DNA from 2 places in the Tatumella ptyseos genome. Region 1 is predicted to be linked to the other one. Evidence: predicted binding sites of a transcription regulator. Region 1 holds the regulator's gene; the other holds the start of a gene.

What was found. Region 1 encodes PhoB, which activates phosphate uptake and scavenging genes when phosphate is short. Its sites were predicted from a motif close to CTGTCATAAAACTGNCNNAT; they were not measured.
Region 2: a site for PhoB is predicted at 5,929-5,948, ahead of glpT (glycerol-3-phosphate transporter). Genes of this name have one in related genera too.

The regions. Positions count from the first base shown of each region.
Region 1 is NZ_CP130649.1:891,456-899,457, forward strand. Features, by position in the region: gene QJR74_RS04270 (AAA family ATPase) at 1-1,979, opposite strand, end outside; gene sbcD (exonuclease subunit SbcD) at 1,983-3,203, opposite strand; gene phoB (phosphate regulon transcriptional regulator PhoB) at 3,391-4,080, shown strand; gene phoR (phosphate regulon sensor histidine kinase PhoR) at 4,092-5,384, shown strand; gene brnQ (branched-chain amino acid transport system II carrier protein) at 5,841-7,163, shown strand; gene proY (proline-specific permease ProY) at 7,228-8,002, shown strand, end outside.
Region 2 is NZ_CP130649.1:247,458-255,459, reverse strand. Features, by position in the region: gene QJR74_RS01305 (flagellar biosynthetic protein FliR) at 1-489, shown strand, start outside; gene flhB (flagellar biosynthesis protein FlhB) at 473-1,597, shown strand; gene QJR74_RS01295 (flagellar biosynthesis protein FlhA) at 1,590-3,671, shown strand; gene QJR74_RS01290 (tetratricopeptide repeat protein) at 3,806-4,324, shown strand; gene QJR74_RS01285 (hypothetical protein) at 4,367-4,663, opposite strand; gene metR (HTH-type transcriptional regulator MetR) at 4,985-5,902, shown strand; gene glpT (glycerol-3-phosphate transporter) at 6,039-7,388, shown strand; gene glpQ (glycerophosphodiester phosphodiesterase) at 7,398-8,002, shown strand, end outside.

The sequences.
Region 1 (8,002 bases):
CGTTGATGCTGTGCCTCACGCTGACTATTGTGGCAGTCAGCCTCCAAGCGGGTAAGCACTTGCTTAATCCTGTCGACCGCTTCTCGCTGCTCATCACGGGCAGAAAAATGGTTGGAGGTAGGAACATTATCCGCGCTTTCTTGGTGACCTGGATGCGAAGTTGAACCACACACCGCACAAGGCTCGCCTTCTTGCAAACTTTCGCGCAGACGTTGTAAATCTGCAACCTGTTGCTCTAAAACACAGAGTTTCTCTAAAGCGTTGAGGTGCGCGGTTTCGGTTTCCAGCTGCCGTGTATGCTGGTTATGCTGCTGTTGCAAAGTGCTCAGCTGTTGTTCGCTATGAGTAAGCGCTTGTTGCGCCTGCTGAGCAGCGGATGTCTGCGTTTGCCACTGTTCAGAATAGCGTAATAATTGTTGATAGCAGGGCGTTAATTGTCCCTGTTGTTGGTGCCATTGCGTTAGGGCCTCGAAAGCCGACGTTTCCTCTTGTGCCAGGGGATGGTGTAGAAATGCAGTTAAGGCCGATTCGCTCGCGTTAACCAGGTGTAGCGCGTCATCAATCCGTTGCTGTTGGCCTGACCGTTCACGGCTTAGCGAATGCAGTGTGCTTTTTCGCTGTTCAATTTGTTTTATCATGGCTTGATGGGCGTTTTTCTCTCGCAACAGCTGCTCGGCTGTACGCTGCCAGCCACCCAGTTCCGGCCCCCAATCACTGAGCGTCGGATAGCGGTTTTGCCAATCCTTTATCACGCCTATACGTTGCTGCAGAGTTTCCGCTTGTTGCGTTATTAAGCCCAACTGCTGCCCTATCTCCTGATAGGTCAGTTGCAAGGGACGTTGATGCTGTTCGAGTTCGAGCTGTTGCTGAGCTAACTGTTTAATCCGTTCATCAAGGGGGATGATCTGTTCCACCAGTAATTGCTGTTGCTGCTGATGGTAGCCTTGGAATTGTTGTTCCGTTTGAACGCTATTTTGCCAGGCTTGATAGTGGGTCAATAATTGCTGTTCTTCTTGTTCCATCTGTTGTTGTAACGATGCTTGTTGCGTACGTGTCACCGTTAAGCTATGGGTAGATTGCTCCAAGGCTTGCCAAAAGGGTAATAGTTGCGCTGCAGGTTGGTAGGCGGCAAGTTGGTCTCGTAGCGGGACGACGGCCTCTGCTTGCTGTTGCGTCGTGATTAACGCCTGCTGGCTATCAGTGGCGTGTTGAAGAAGCTGTTGATGATAGTGTTGCCAATTCAGTGCATGGTGTAGCTGTTCAATGTGTTGATGTAAGGCATCACGTTCTTGTGCTAAATCTTTACGTTGTTGAAACAACGCGTCACGCTGCGAATCGTTAAGTAGCGTAACGCCAGAGAGCTTGGCCTGCAGTTGATCGAGCTCGATCTTATAGTGCTTATGCCGCTCATAAACCTGCTGTGACAGACGCCCATAGATATCCGTCCCTGTCAGTTCTTCAAGTAATTCAGCCCGTTCGGAGACGGGAGCGTTGAGGAAGGCGGCAAACTGCCCTTGAGATAGCATCATTGAACGAGTGAAACGCTGGAAATTGAGGCCAGATAAGGTTTCGATTGTCTTTAGTTTATCCGACACTTTATCCGCGACAATTTTATTATCGGCGCAGCGAGCCAGCTCTACTTTTGGGGGTTGTAACTTACCACGATGATCGTTTCTTGCTCGATTTTGACTCCAAAAGGCTCGCCAAACTTCCCCTTTAATCTCAAACTCAACTTCTGCTAAACAATCGCTGGTTCCACGGGTCATAAGCTGATTTTGTGTAGGGGAAATAGCCCCTAAACGAGGCGTCTGATGATAAAGCGCTAAGCATATTGCATCCAGTAACGTGGTTTTGCCTGCACCGGTTTCCCCAGTAATAGCAAATAATCCATTGTCGCTAAAAGGCGGTAAGGTAAAGTCGATAAACCATTCCCCGCGCAGGGAATTTAAATTTTTAAGGCGTAACGTTAATATTTTCATGATTTATCCCTGTTCCTCATTTAACTGGGCTGAGACTTCTCGGAACAGTTGTAGCATGCTGTGATATTGCGCCTCGTCCAACGGCTCTTGGGCTAAACGTCGGCGAAAAACTTCTTCTGGCGTAAGTTCATTCAAGGTTTCTTTCATTTTTATATTAACCGCTAGCGAGGACTGAAGTCGTTTACGCCGCAGTAAGAGAATTTCCACGGCGAGGCCCTCTGCCATTTTTTCTACCCGTTGTTGCAAATCGCTGAGATATTCCTCGTGGTGGATCTCGATATCAAGCCAGATTTTCTGCCCAGATATCGGCGCTTCTAAAGCTGCTAGCTGATCAGCAAGCTCACTTAAGCTTCCTTTCAAGCTGCGCATCGGTTGAAAACAGGGAATATCGACAGTTTGCCACTGTAATGGCTGGTCAGCTGTTAGGGTGATTAGGGTGATACTCTTTGACGAGCCGAGTTCGTCAAAACTCAACGGAATCGGTGAACCCGAATAGCGAATCGGTTTCTCGCCGCTAACATTTTGCGGGCGGTGGATATGGCCTAACGCAATATAATCCGCAGGCGGAAAGGCATTTGCAGGGAAGGCTTCCAAAGAACCAATGTAGATATCGCGAACAGAATCGCTCTTCGTCACGCCGAGTGCAGTAAGGTGCCCGGTTGCAATGATAGGTAGGCTTTCAAGCTGATGCTGCGCCGAGTAATCACAGGCTTGCTGGAAAATATCATGATAATAGCGCGTGATAGCTTGTAACAGGTCTTGTTGTTTCTCTTTGCCTGAAAGTCCGGCTTGGCTCAGTTGAATATCACGCGGGCGTAAATAAGGAATGGCACAGAGAATTGCCGCAATATTCCCGTTTCTCTCTTTCAAAGGAAAGAGAGGTGAGCCACCTTGCTCATCCGGACCCGTAATAATATGGGTATTAAGGCAGGCAACGAGTTCTCTTGATTCATTGAGCGTAGCGACTGAATCATGGTTACCTGCTAAAAGATAGAGCTGACAGCCGGTTTCTTGCAGGGACACAATAAATTGGTTTAAGAGTTCTCGGGCATAACTTGCTGGGGTGGCTGTATCAAAAATATCACCCGCCACTATGATGGCATCAACCTCTTGGTCGATGACTAACCTCTTCAGCCAGTGAAAAAAAGCCTGATGTTCTGCTGCACGACTTCGAGCATAAAAGAACTGGCCCAAATGCCAATCTGAGGTATGAACTATTTTCATCAGGCTTCGCTTTTTAAGGTTTAAAGGCAGGAGTATAGCCTTTACAGATAAGGCAAAAAAACACCTCAGGACAAACTTGCAATCATTAAGGGAAGATGATTAGTTACTATCGTTATTCATAAAACTGTAATAAAACTGACAGATAATGGCGAGCATATCTAAGTAAGTGGTTAATTTTGGAGATAAAATGGCCAAGCGGATCTTAGTAGTAGAAGATGAAGCCCCCATTCGCGAAATGATTTGTTTTGTACTTGAACAGAATGGTTATGAGGTAATCGAAGCAGAAGACTATGATCGTGCTCTCCGACAATTAATAGAGCCTTGGCCAGATTTAATCTTGCTGGATTGGATGTTACCAGGTGGCAGTGGTATTAATTATATTCGGCATCTAAAGAAAGAAGCCTTAACCCGAGATATCCCCGTGCTCATGCTGACGGCGAAAGGGGAGGAAGAAGATCGCGTTCGTGGACTTGATGCCGGAGCCGATGATTACATGCTTAAGCCTTTTTCCCCAAAAGAGTTGATCGCACGAATCAAAGCGATTATTCGCCGGACCTCACCCATGCCTGAAGATGAGGTTATTGATATTCAAGGACTGGTTTTAGACCCGAGTTCACATCGCGTGATGGTAGGTGAAATGCCAGTTGATATGGGGCCGACAGAATACCGCCTGTTACACTTCTTTATGTCCCATCCCGAAAAAGTCTATACCCGCGAACATCTATTGAATCAGGTCTGGGGGACAAACGTCTATGTGGAAGATCGAACCGTAGATGTTCATATACGACGCTTACGTAAAGCGCTGGAAGCTTCAGGTTATGAAAAAATGATCCAAACGGTACGCGGCGCAGGTTATCGTTTTTCGATACGCTATTAAAGGATGATGCGGTGCTTGATAAATTATCACTCAAAACACTTTTGCTTGAGCTATGTCTTGTTCTTATTGTAGCCTCGGTCATCGGATTTTTTTTTCATCAACCCGCCATTGCAATAATCATTGGGCTTTTGGGGCTTCTCGGGTGGCATTTTAAGCAACTTCTACGTCTCTCGCATTGGCTTTGGATGGATCGAAGTATGACTCCACCATCGGGGCGTGGCAGTTGGGAACCGCTCTTCTATGGTCTCCTCTTGATGCAACAGCGCAACAAGCGCCGGCGCAGTGAATTACGTTCCTTAATTCAGCGGTTTCGAAGCGGAGCCGAATCACTTCCTGATGCCCTAGTCTTGGTCACGGAAGAGGGGAATATTTTTTGGTGCAACGGCTTAGCACAACACTTACTTGGATTACGCTGGCCCGAAGATAATGGTCAAAATATTCAAAACCTCTTACGTTATCCTGAATTCACGCGCTATTTGCAGCAACGGCAATTTACACATCCCTTAGTACAAAGCTTGAATAATGGTCAACAGGTAGAGTTCAGAGTGATGCCTTATAGCGATCAACAATGGTTGATTGTTGGCAGGGACGTGAGTCAAATTCATCAACTCGAAAATATGCGTCGAAATTTTTTTGCCAATGTCAGTCATGAGTTACGAACCCCACTCACTGTACTCCAAGGCTATCTGGAGATGCTTGAAGGGGGGGCAATGCCGCCGGCAAGCCAGCAAAAGGCACTTGCCTCGATGCAAGCGCAAACGCATCGTATGGCTGAATTGGTCAAACAACTTCTGACCCTTTCAAGAATCGAAGCAACCCCCGCTTATGAGATGCGCCAACATATCGATATTCCCCGACTTCTCGAGCAGGTTTATCAGGATGCCATCGCACTTAGCGATGGACGTCACCAGTTGGTTTACGACGTAGATCAAAGCTTAACGGTGCGAGGAAATGAAGAGCAATTACGTAGTGCACTCTCTAATCTCGTGTTTAACGCAATCAACCATACGCCAAGCGGAACTGAAATTACGATCCGTTGGCAGAAAATTGCCACCGGTGCTGAATTTACCGTGAGTGATAATGGACCAGGAATAGCGCCTGAACACCTCTCTCGACTGACCGAACGTTTCTATCGTGTCGATGGATCACGATCGCGGCATTCTGGAGGAAGCGGATTAGGCCTAGCGATTGTTAAACATGCCTTAAGTCATCATGGCAGTAAGTTACGAATTGAGAGTCAACCTCATCATCTAACGCTATTCAGTTTCCAGCTGACGAAATCCTATATCCTCAATGACGAGTAATGATTTTCGAGAAAATCAAACCGGCACCTCGATAAAAGGGGCGTGGGGTAGAGGCTTTTCAGTACTGAAAGTAAATTAGATTTAGTAATATTAATCGCTCGTTGAGCCATGATGAACATGAAATGGCGGAACGCTATGGAAGTCTAAAAATCTGGGGGCAGAGTCTGTTCCCAGTCTATTAGGTTAATCTGGACAAAAAACACTCATATCATTTTCTAAATGTTTCACAATAGACTTGGCATAATTACTGCTTTATCCATCTTTTTTAGAATATCCTCCTGCTTTGTACTTGCTCTGTTGCCTTTGTTTGTTATAAAAGATTTACTTATGACCTTGACGGGGCTTGTGGCTCAACGCCATCTCACTTTTTATTCCCTCTGGCGTAAGCCTTTAGAAGGGAAAGTGATCGTCAATAAACTATAACTTTTATAAACGACAGGGCGACATAGAGTATTTATGATGAAACGTTTAACGACTAGGGACATTTTAGCGCTGGGGTTTATGACCTTTGCGTTGTTTGTCGGTGCCGGTAATATTATTTTCCCTCCAATGGTCGGTATTCAATCCGGCGAACATGTGTGGGTTTCCGCTATTGGTTTCTTGATTACAGCAGTAGGTTTACCCGTTGCGACCGTTATTGCACTGGCCCGGGTCGGTGGTGGGGTGGATAGCCTCAGTACACCTGTCGGTAAAGCGGCCGGTATTGTGTTGGCAATGGTCTGCTATTTAGCGGTTGGCCCACTCTTTGCGACGCCTCGTACCGCAACAGTTTCCTTTGAAGTGGGGATTGGCCCACTAGTAGGTGAGAATTCAATGGCACTGGCTATCTACAGTGCGATCTATTTCTGCCTCGTTATCGTGATTTCACTATTCCCTGGCAAACTTCTTGATACTGTTGGTCATTTCCTGGCTCCGGTTAAAATTGTTGCGCTAGCGATTCTGGGCATTGCTGCATTAATGTGGCCAGCAGGAAATAATCTCCCTGCAACAGAAGTTTATCAGCATGCGGCATTTTCTAATGGTTTCGTGAATGGTTATCTGACCATGGACACCTTAGGGGCCTTGGTATTTGGCATTGTTATTGTGAATGCTGCGCGTTCTCGGGGTATCGAGAGTCCACAATTACTGACGCGCTATACTGTGCTAGCAGGATTAATTGCTGGTGTGGGACTGACACTGGTTTATCTATCACTGTTTAAATTAGGTTCAGACAGCGGGAGTTTAATCAGCCAAACCGCAAACGGTGCAGCAATTCTTCACGCGTATGTGCAACATACGTTCGGTGCGGGTGGCAGCCTGTTCTTGGGAGTGCTGATCTTTATTGCCTGTATGGTGACTGCAATCGGCCTAACCTGTGCCTGTGCTGAGTTCTTTGCGCAATACATCCCACTGTCCTATAAGACGTTGGTGGTGATCCTTGGTGTATTTGCCATGATTATTTCAAATCTTGGTTTAACGCATCTGATCGCTATTTCGGTACCCGTGTTAACCGCTATTTATCCGCCGTGTATCGTATTAGTCCTACTAAGCTTTACCCTTAATTGGTGGCAAGAAGCGGGTCGAATCATCAAACCTGCGATGGCAGTTAGCTTAGTATTCGGGATTATCGATGGATTAAAAGCCAGTGATTTTAGTTCAGTCGTACCAGCAAGCCTGCAACATTTACCTCTGTCCGAACAAAATTTATCATGGTTACCTCCAGTGTTAGTCGTTATTATTGTGGCGGCTATCATTGATAGAATGAAGGGCAAGGCTGTCAGCGTGAAAACCACGCAGTAAACAGTGTTGAAGTGAACAACCACGGGCTAAGGCTCGTGGTTTTTATTTGTGGAATCGGAAAATTATGCAACAAAAAAATACCCTAAAACGGGGATTGAGTATTCGGCATATCCGTTTTATGGCACTAGGTTCGGCGATAGGAACGGGCTTATTTTATGGGTCTGCGGATGCGATTCGTATGGCTGGGCCAAGTGTCCTGTTAGCCTATATTATCGGTGGACTCGTCGCGTATATTATTATGCGAGCCCTTGGCGAAATGTCGGTCAATAATCCTTCAGCCAGTTCCTTTTCACGTTATGCCAATGATTATTTGGGGCCTTGGGCGGGGTATTTGACCGGCTGGACCTACTGTTTTGAAATCTTGATCGTGGGTATTGCCGATGTCACAGCATTCGGCGTTTATATGGGAGTTTGGTTCCCAGAGGTGCCCCATTGGATTTGGGTACTGAGTGTCGTCTTTATTATTGGCGCGATTAACATGATGAGCGTCAAAACCTTCGGTGAAGTCGAGTTTTGGTTCTCCTTCTTTAAAATTGCCACCATTACGTTAATGATTATCGCTGGCTTCGGTATGATCATTTGGGGCATAGGTAATGGGGGGCAGCCAACCGGTATCTCTAATTTATGGACACATGGCGGATTTTTTGCGCATGGTTTAGTAGGGATGTTACTTTCGTTGCAAATGGTCATGTTCGCCTACGGCGGAATTGAGATTATCGGGATCACCGCCGGTGAAGCCGAAAACCCCGAAAAATCAATTCCTAAAGCGATCAACTCCGTTCCTTGGCGTATTCTTGTGTTCTATGTCGCGACACTGTTCGTGATTATGGCAATCTATC
Region 2 (8,002 bases), 640 kb from region 1:
CAAATTATTGCGATGAATATGGGCTTATCCATGGCGGTTCAGAACGATCCGGTAAATGGAACGAGTAACACGCTGGTTGCACAGCTTTTCAACTTAACCGCGATGTTAATTTTCTTTGCGGCTAACGGGCACCTACTCCTCGTGACCGTGTTATATAAAGGCTTCATCTATTGGCCTATCGGTGCGGCATTAAGCTGGCCGAGCTTACAGGTGATTATCAGTAGCTTTGGCTGGATTATCTCCGCAGCCGTTATTATCGCGCTCCCGTCGACGATTATTATGTTACTGATCCAAGGCGTTTTTGGATTACTGAATAAGGTTTCACCTAGTCTTAATTTATTCTCACTCGGCTTTCCCCTCGCGACCTTGGCCGGTATCCTAAGTATTGCGCTGCTGGTCCCATCCTTATCTGAGCATTATTTATCGTTAACTAATCAGATTATTCACCAGTTTGATCTATTGCGAGGTAGCAATGTCTCAAGCCAGTGATAAAACGGAAAAAGCGACCCCCGGTAAACTTAAAAAGGCTCGCGAAAAAGGGGATACCAGTCGTGCGAAAGAGCTATCCTCTGCGGCATCGTTGGCTGTTGCCTTCGCCACCTTACTACTGCTTGCCCCTTGGTATTGGCACTTGGTTGCGGAGTTATTTCAACGTCTCCCTCAGTACCGGATCGGCGCCAATTCAAACGATGACTTATTTGCTCTGGTGGCAAGTGCGCTGCATTGTGTACTACTCATCGTGCTCAGCTTTTGTATGGTGCCTGTAGCCGGAAGCTTAGTCACTCTTTTTAGTGGTGGCTGGATCTTTAGCCTGTCTAAACTCTTACCCGATTGGAAGCGGCTCAATCCATTGACAGGTATCGCCCGCCTCTTTGCCATGGATAACCTCATTGAGTTGAGCAAGGTGATGGTGAAAAGCATACTTATTTTAGTGATGCTGGTAAGCGTACTACGTCATGCCTTACCGGAGATCATGTTACTCTCTCGCCTGAGCTGGCCGAGTGGACTTGCGATTGGCTTGTCACTCGCGGCAAAACTTTTCGCGTACTTCGTCGTATTAATGGTTGTCTTTGCCTTAGTGGAATGGCCGCTAAGCCGCTATCAATTCCAGCGTAAAATGCGTATGAGCCGTCAAGAAGTGAAAGACGAGTTTAAAAATACCGAGGGGAATCCGCAGATTAAAGGCCGTTTGCGTCAACTTCAGCGACAGATAGCTCAAGGTCAACTGCGTCAAAGCGTTCCACAAGCCAATGTGATCATTACCAATCCCACCCATTACGCCGTGGCATTGAAATATGATCCTCAAGCCGCCGCAGCGCCCTATGTGGTCGCGAAAGGGATTGACGATCTGGCGCTGTTTATCCGTCAACTGGGCCAAGAGCATGCGATTGAGGTCGTGGAATTCCCCCCCTTAGCCCGTGCGGTGTATGCCTCGACTCGAGTCAATCAACAGATCCCCCACCAGCTCTATCAGGCCATCGCACATGTATTAACTTATGTCATGCAGCTACGCCGGTGGCGGGAAGATCAATCGTTACAGAAACCACGTATTAATAAAACGTTAGTATTGCCAGACGAAGGACAATTTAGTGAATAAATTTCAACTCACACCATGGGTTAACTCTGTCAAAAAATTCCCATTAGGGCTGCCGATTCTGCTCTTATCGGTATTGTCCATGGTGATTTTACCGTTAAACCCTTTGGTCCTCGATTGCCTATTCACTTTCAATATCGTATTGGCCATCCTCATATTGCTCGTTTCGGTCAATGCCCAACGTCCGCTCGATTTTAGTATCTTCCCAACCTTACTGCTGATCACTACTTTGCTACGGCTCTCATTGAATGTCGCCTCAACTCGGGTGGTACTGCTTCATGGGCATGAGGGCGAAGGCGCAGCAGGGAAAGTCATTGAAGCTTTTGGCCAAGTCGTGATCGGCGGCGATTTTGTTGTAGGGTTAGTGGTTTTCATCATACTGATGATTGTCAATTTCGTGGTCATTACCAAGGGGGCGGAACGGATTTCTGAAGTCTCTGCTCGGTTTACCCTCGATGCGATGCCCGGTAAACAGATGGCCATCGATGCCGAATTAAATGCTGGCGCCATTACTCAAACACAAGCTCGTGAGAGACGAGCGGAAGTGACCCGAGAGGCCGACTTTTACGGTTCGATGGACGGTGCGTCGAAGTTTGTTCGAGGTGACGCTATCGCCGGAATGCTGATTCTGGTGATTAACATGGTCGGCGGGATAAGCATTGGTATGGTGAAATATCATCTCGATGCCAGCCAAGCCTTCCAGCAGTACGTTTTATTAACTATTGGTGATGGACTCGTTGCTCAACTTCCTTCCTTACTGCTCTCCACGGCTGCGGCAATTATCGTTACCCGTGTCAGCGACGGGCAAGATATCCGCCATGAGGTCCGCGAGCAGTTACTGGCCCAACCGGCCGTTCTTTATACGGTAGCGGGCATTATGTTTGTTATGGCTCTTGTGCCAGGCATGCCGCATATCGCATTTCTCAGCTTCACCCTTTTATTAGCTTTTACCGCATGGCGTCAGTCTAAGCGTATTACGGCAGCGAAAGTCATGCCAAGTACCGAGATTACCCCTCATCTTGACGTACAAACTCCGCCGTTAGAGTGGGAGAGTCTCACCCAGACAGAAGCCCTCGGTCTAAACCTAGGGTATAAGTTGGTGACACTTATTGATCCAGCCCAAGGCAGCTTACTCTCTCAACGTATCACCGGTGTTCGGCAAATCCTGTCAGAAAATAGCGGTATGCTACTGCCTGAAATCCAAGTCAGAGAAAATTTCCGCCTAAAACCGACCCAATACAGCATCATGGTTCAGGGGATCCAAGCCGCTATGGGGGAGGTCCACGCCGATAAATTAATGGCGTTAGCGAGTAATGAGATTTATGGTGAGCTCGACGGGATTCTGGGAACAGATCCGGCCTATGGAATGTCTGCGATCTGGATAGAGCCGAGCCAAAAAAGCCAAGCCTTACGTTTTGGCTATCAAGTCGTTGACTGTGCCAGTGTCATTGCAACCCATGTCAATAAAGTGGCCAAACTCCATCTGCCAGATCTTTTTCAATACGACGATATCACTCAACTTCACAAACGCCTCGCGGCTCAAGCACCACGATTGAGCGAGGATCTCCAACAGGCTCTGACCTATGCACAACAATTACGTATTTACCGTGCCTTACTGCTTGATGGCGTGAGTTTAAAAGACATTGTGACCATCGCCACGGCACTATTGATGGGCCATCAGGTCACTAAAGATCCGTTATTACTTGCCGCCGACGTACGTTATGCGTTACGTCGACAAATTGTGCAGGGTATTAATAAAAATCGCTCTCAATTCGCGGTATTTACCTTGAGCGATGAACTCGAGAACTTACTGTTAAGAGCCCAGCAAGCAGCAGGGAATAAAGAGTTGGATAATGTTCCTCTCGATCCCCACTTGTTATCACAACTGCAGACCAATATGCCGTTGATCACCCAACAAATGAAGGCCGAGAATTTACCGCCTGTATTGATCGTCCCTCCGACGTTACGCCCTCTACTTGCCCGCTATGCGCGTTCCTTCTCCAGCGAACTGTATGTTCTTTCCTATAATGAAGTGCCTGAAGACCGAGAAGTTACGATACGCGGGCACTTAACCTAAAAGTGTGCTTTTACGCGATTGCCCTCTCTTTCGGAGTTCGGCGCAAAGCCCCGCAGCAAATATCAGCGTACACTCTTCTCACTCACCCATAGGGAACCTCTCCCTGTGGGTCCTTCATTAAAAAGAGAGGGCCTATGAAATTTCTATTCCCTGCCAGTGTGGCAGCATTGGCGCTAACCCTTTCGGGCTGTAGCACTTACCACCGATTTGTTGATTATTTTTCCTCTTCTTCCCCAACCCCGACTTATGCTCAGCAAGCAGAACTCGACCAACATATTAAGGGCTGTGAAAAGCAACAGGGTGAAGAGTGCCTGGCTGCAGGGACAATGTATGAACTACGCGGTAGCGATTATTATTCGCAAGCTCTGCGCTATTATCAGTTAGGAACTGGGTTGAAGCAGCCTGCGGCCTATAGTGCATTGGGGCATATGTTTGAAAACGGTTATTCTGTCCCGCAAGATTTAACACGTGCTCGTGAACTCTATCAACAAGGGGCTGAACTGGGCGACGCAACCTCTTACCTCTATTTATCGAACCTTTATCGTTACGGACGAGGCGTTGATAAAAATCAGCTGAAAGCGAGACAGTACGCCAGCCTCGCTTGTAAGAAGGGAAATGTGATGGCGTGTAGTGCCCGCCGTCAGAGTCAATAATTGAGATTTTCGACATGCCCCGCGATACGCTCAAGCGGGGTATCAGGATACCTTATCGAGACGTTCTGTCATCCAGTCAATATCGGACAAACATGCCCCATGGATGTCATAAACGCTTGGGCCTATCTCATTCGGGTACTCGTACTCTTCGAAAGCTTCGAGGTGTTCGAGATCAGCATGCGGGGATAACAATGGAATCAGCCGAGTGAGTGCTTGTCCTTCCAACTGGGTCGCGCCATGATTCAATTTAAAACTATCAGCCGCCCACATTAGATAAGTCTCCCACTCCAAATGGTGAGATCGTGTGGCCTGAGCAATCAAGGTATCATTCTTTTTCATCGTGCTGTCACTGCTCCTTTGTCATATCAACTCTGCTGAAGGACGACTACCTCTTGTCCTCAGCGTCCTTATTTATCCACTCATTAAAATCTATGTAATCCAGGACGGAACGTCAAGGTAAGTAGGGCCACTTGTTAACGCATTAGTGAACCTAAGATGAAAAGTTCATTCGATAAAAGAGTGATGAAAAAATTGCGTAATCAAAGTGAAGAAAAATAACGTAGATGTTTAGACATCCAGATGTTTACACACCCAGCAATAATCAGTACATTGGTTTATTAAGATAATGACAAGCTATAATTCCCACCGTTAAGGCGTACCATGATTGAGATTAAGCATCTGAAAACACTGCAGGCATTAAAGCATACGGGGTCGTTGGCCGCCGCAGCCGCACATCTGCACCAAACTCAGTCAGCACTCTCCCATCAGTTTAGTGACATTGAGCAGCGTTTAGGCTTTAAGCTCTTTATACGTAAAAGTCAGCCACTACGCTTTACTCGGCAGGGTGAAGTATTGTTACAACTCGCGGACAGCGTGCTACCCCAAGTTCATCAAGCGTTGCAGGCCTGCCAAGCCCCTCAACAGACCACTTTACGTATTGCGATAGAGTGCCACAGCTGTATTCAATGGATGACGCCAGCATTAAATAGCTTTCGCGAGCAGTGGCCACAGGTCTCAGTCGAATTCGCATCGGGAGTCACTTTCGACCCTCAACCTGCCTTACAGCAAGGTGAATTAGATCTAGTACTCACCTCCGATATTTTGCCAAAGAGCGGACTGCACTACACACCGTTATTCGATTTTGAAGTCAGACTGGTGGTGGCGGTCGGCCATCCTCTCGCCACCAAAGCAGTCATCTTACCGTCAGATCTGACCGACGAAACACTACTTATCTACCCAGTGCAACGTCAACGTATGGACATCTGGCGTCATTTCCTACAACCTGCTGGCGTAAACCCATCCTTAAAAGCGGTCGATAACACCCTATTACTGATCCAGATGGTCTCTGCCAATATGGGGATTGCCGCATTACCGCACTGGGTTGTTGAAAACGTTGAGCGGCAAAAACTGGTGGTCACTCGCACATTAGATAATGGCATTTGGAGCCGTCTATACGCGGCGACTCGAGAAGGTGAAAATCGTCAACCAGTGTTAGATGCCTTTATTACCCATGCTCAACAACACGCACGTCAATTGCCTTTTGTCAGGGATGCTTCCGGGGCCTTGATCACGGCTTAGTCCATGAGAACAATATTTTAAATATTTTGTAACATTTGTGTGATAGGTCAAAGTTACCGGGCACAATAATCGTTACCCTTGCCGCATGACCACACGAAAGCTTTACTTTCGTGCCCATCCGATTAGGGAGAAGACGATGTTCAATCTTTTTAAACCGGCTGCACATGCCGCGCCACTTGACGATAAGCTTATCGACCCCACCTACCGACGACTGCGTTGGCAGATTTTTATCGGGATATTTTTTGGCTACGCAGCTTACTATTTAGTCAGAAAAAATTTCGCTTTAGCGATTCCTTCGCTGGTTGAACAGGGCTTTAGCCGGGGTGATTTAGGCTTCGCCTTATCAGGGATTTCAATCGCTTACGGTTTCTCGAAATTTATTATGGGCTCGGTCTCTGACCGTTCCAACCCCCGCTATTTTCTCCCCGCAGGATTGATTTTAGCCGCGCTGGTGATGCTGATGATGGGCTTTATTCCATGGGCTACCTCAAGCATTATGGTGATGTTTTTCCTGTTATTTTTATGTGGTTGGTTCCAAGGCATGGGATGGCCGCCTTGTGGTAGGACGATGGTTCACTGGTGGTCACAAAAGGAGCGCGGTGGAATCGTTTCGGTATGGAACTGTGCTCATAACGTAGGCGGCGGCATCCCTCCACTGCTATTTTTACTAGGAATGATGTGGTTTGGTGATTGGAAAGCGGCTTTTTACATGCCTGCATTCTTAGCGATCATCATCGCCTTAATCGCCTTCGCACTGATGCGAGACACCCCGCAGTCCTGTGGATTACCCCCTATCGAAGCCTATAAAAATGATTATCCCCCTAACTACAGTGCTGAGAGTGAAACTGAGCTAACGACTAAGCAAATCTTTAGCCAATATATTCTGCCCAATAAACTCTTGTGGTATATCGCCTTAGCTAACGTGTTCGTCTATTTACTGCGTTATGGGATTCTCGATTGGTCGCCAACTTACTTAAAAGAAGTTAAACATTTCACGTTGGATAAATCGTCCTGGGCCTACTTCTTTTATGAGTATGCAGGGATCCCCGGCACCCTACTTTGCGGATGGGTTTCCGATAAGGTCTTTAAAGGAAACCGTGGGATCACTGGCGTTGTCTTTATGACGCTAGTGACTATTGCCACCATCGTTTACTGGCTAAATCCCGCGGGTAATCCAGCTATCGATATGGCCTGCATGACGGTGATTGGCTTCCTTATTTATGGGCCAGTCATGTTAATCGGCTTACACGCATTAGAGTTAGCCCCGAAAAAAGCGGCAGGAACGGCGGCAGGATTTACCGGCCTCTTCGGCTACTTGGGCGGTTCCGTTGCGGCCAGTGCTATTGTTGGTTACACCGTTGATTTCTTTGGTTGGGACGGTGGCTTCTTGGTGATGATTGCCGGTTCAGTGTTAGCGGTACTTCTGCTACTGCTCACCACGGTGAGTGAGAAGAAACATAAACAAGCCTTGCTGCAAAATGACTAGGGGAAGAGAATGAAATATATATTGACGGGGCTTGCCTTATTCTCCTGCACTATTTTCGCCCAAGCTAACGCGGATAAGCTCGTTATTGCCCATCGCGGGGCCAGTGGCTATCTGCCCGAGCACACTTTACCTGCTAAAGCGATGGCTTACGCACAAGGTGCTGATTATCTCGAACAAGATGTTGTCATGACGCGCGATGATCAACTTGTCGTCCTTCACGACCACTTCTTAGATCGGGTTACCGACGTCGCTAAGCAGTTCCCTAACCGCCATCGTGCAGATGGCCGTTATTATGCGATTGACTTCACTCTAGCGGAAATCAGGCAACTTCACTTCACTGAGGGCTTTCATCTCGAAGGTAAAAAGCAGGTCCAGAATTACCCTGGTCGTTTCCCGATGAGTAGTTCAACCTTCCACGTTCATACCCTTGCGGAAGAACTAGAATTTATTCAGGGGCTTAACCACTCAACAGGAAAAAATATTGGTATTTATACCGAGATAAAATCGCCGTGGTTCCATCGTAAAGAAGGTAAAGATATCAGCAAAGCCGTACTGATGACCTTGAAACAGTATGGCTACACTAAGCGATCTGACAAAGTGTGGTTGCAGTGTTT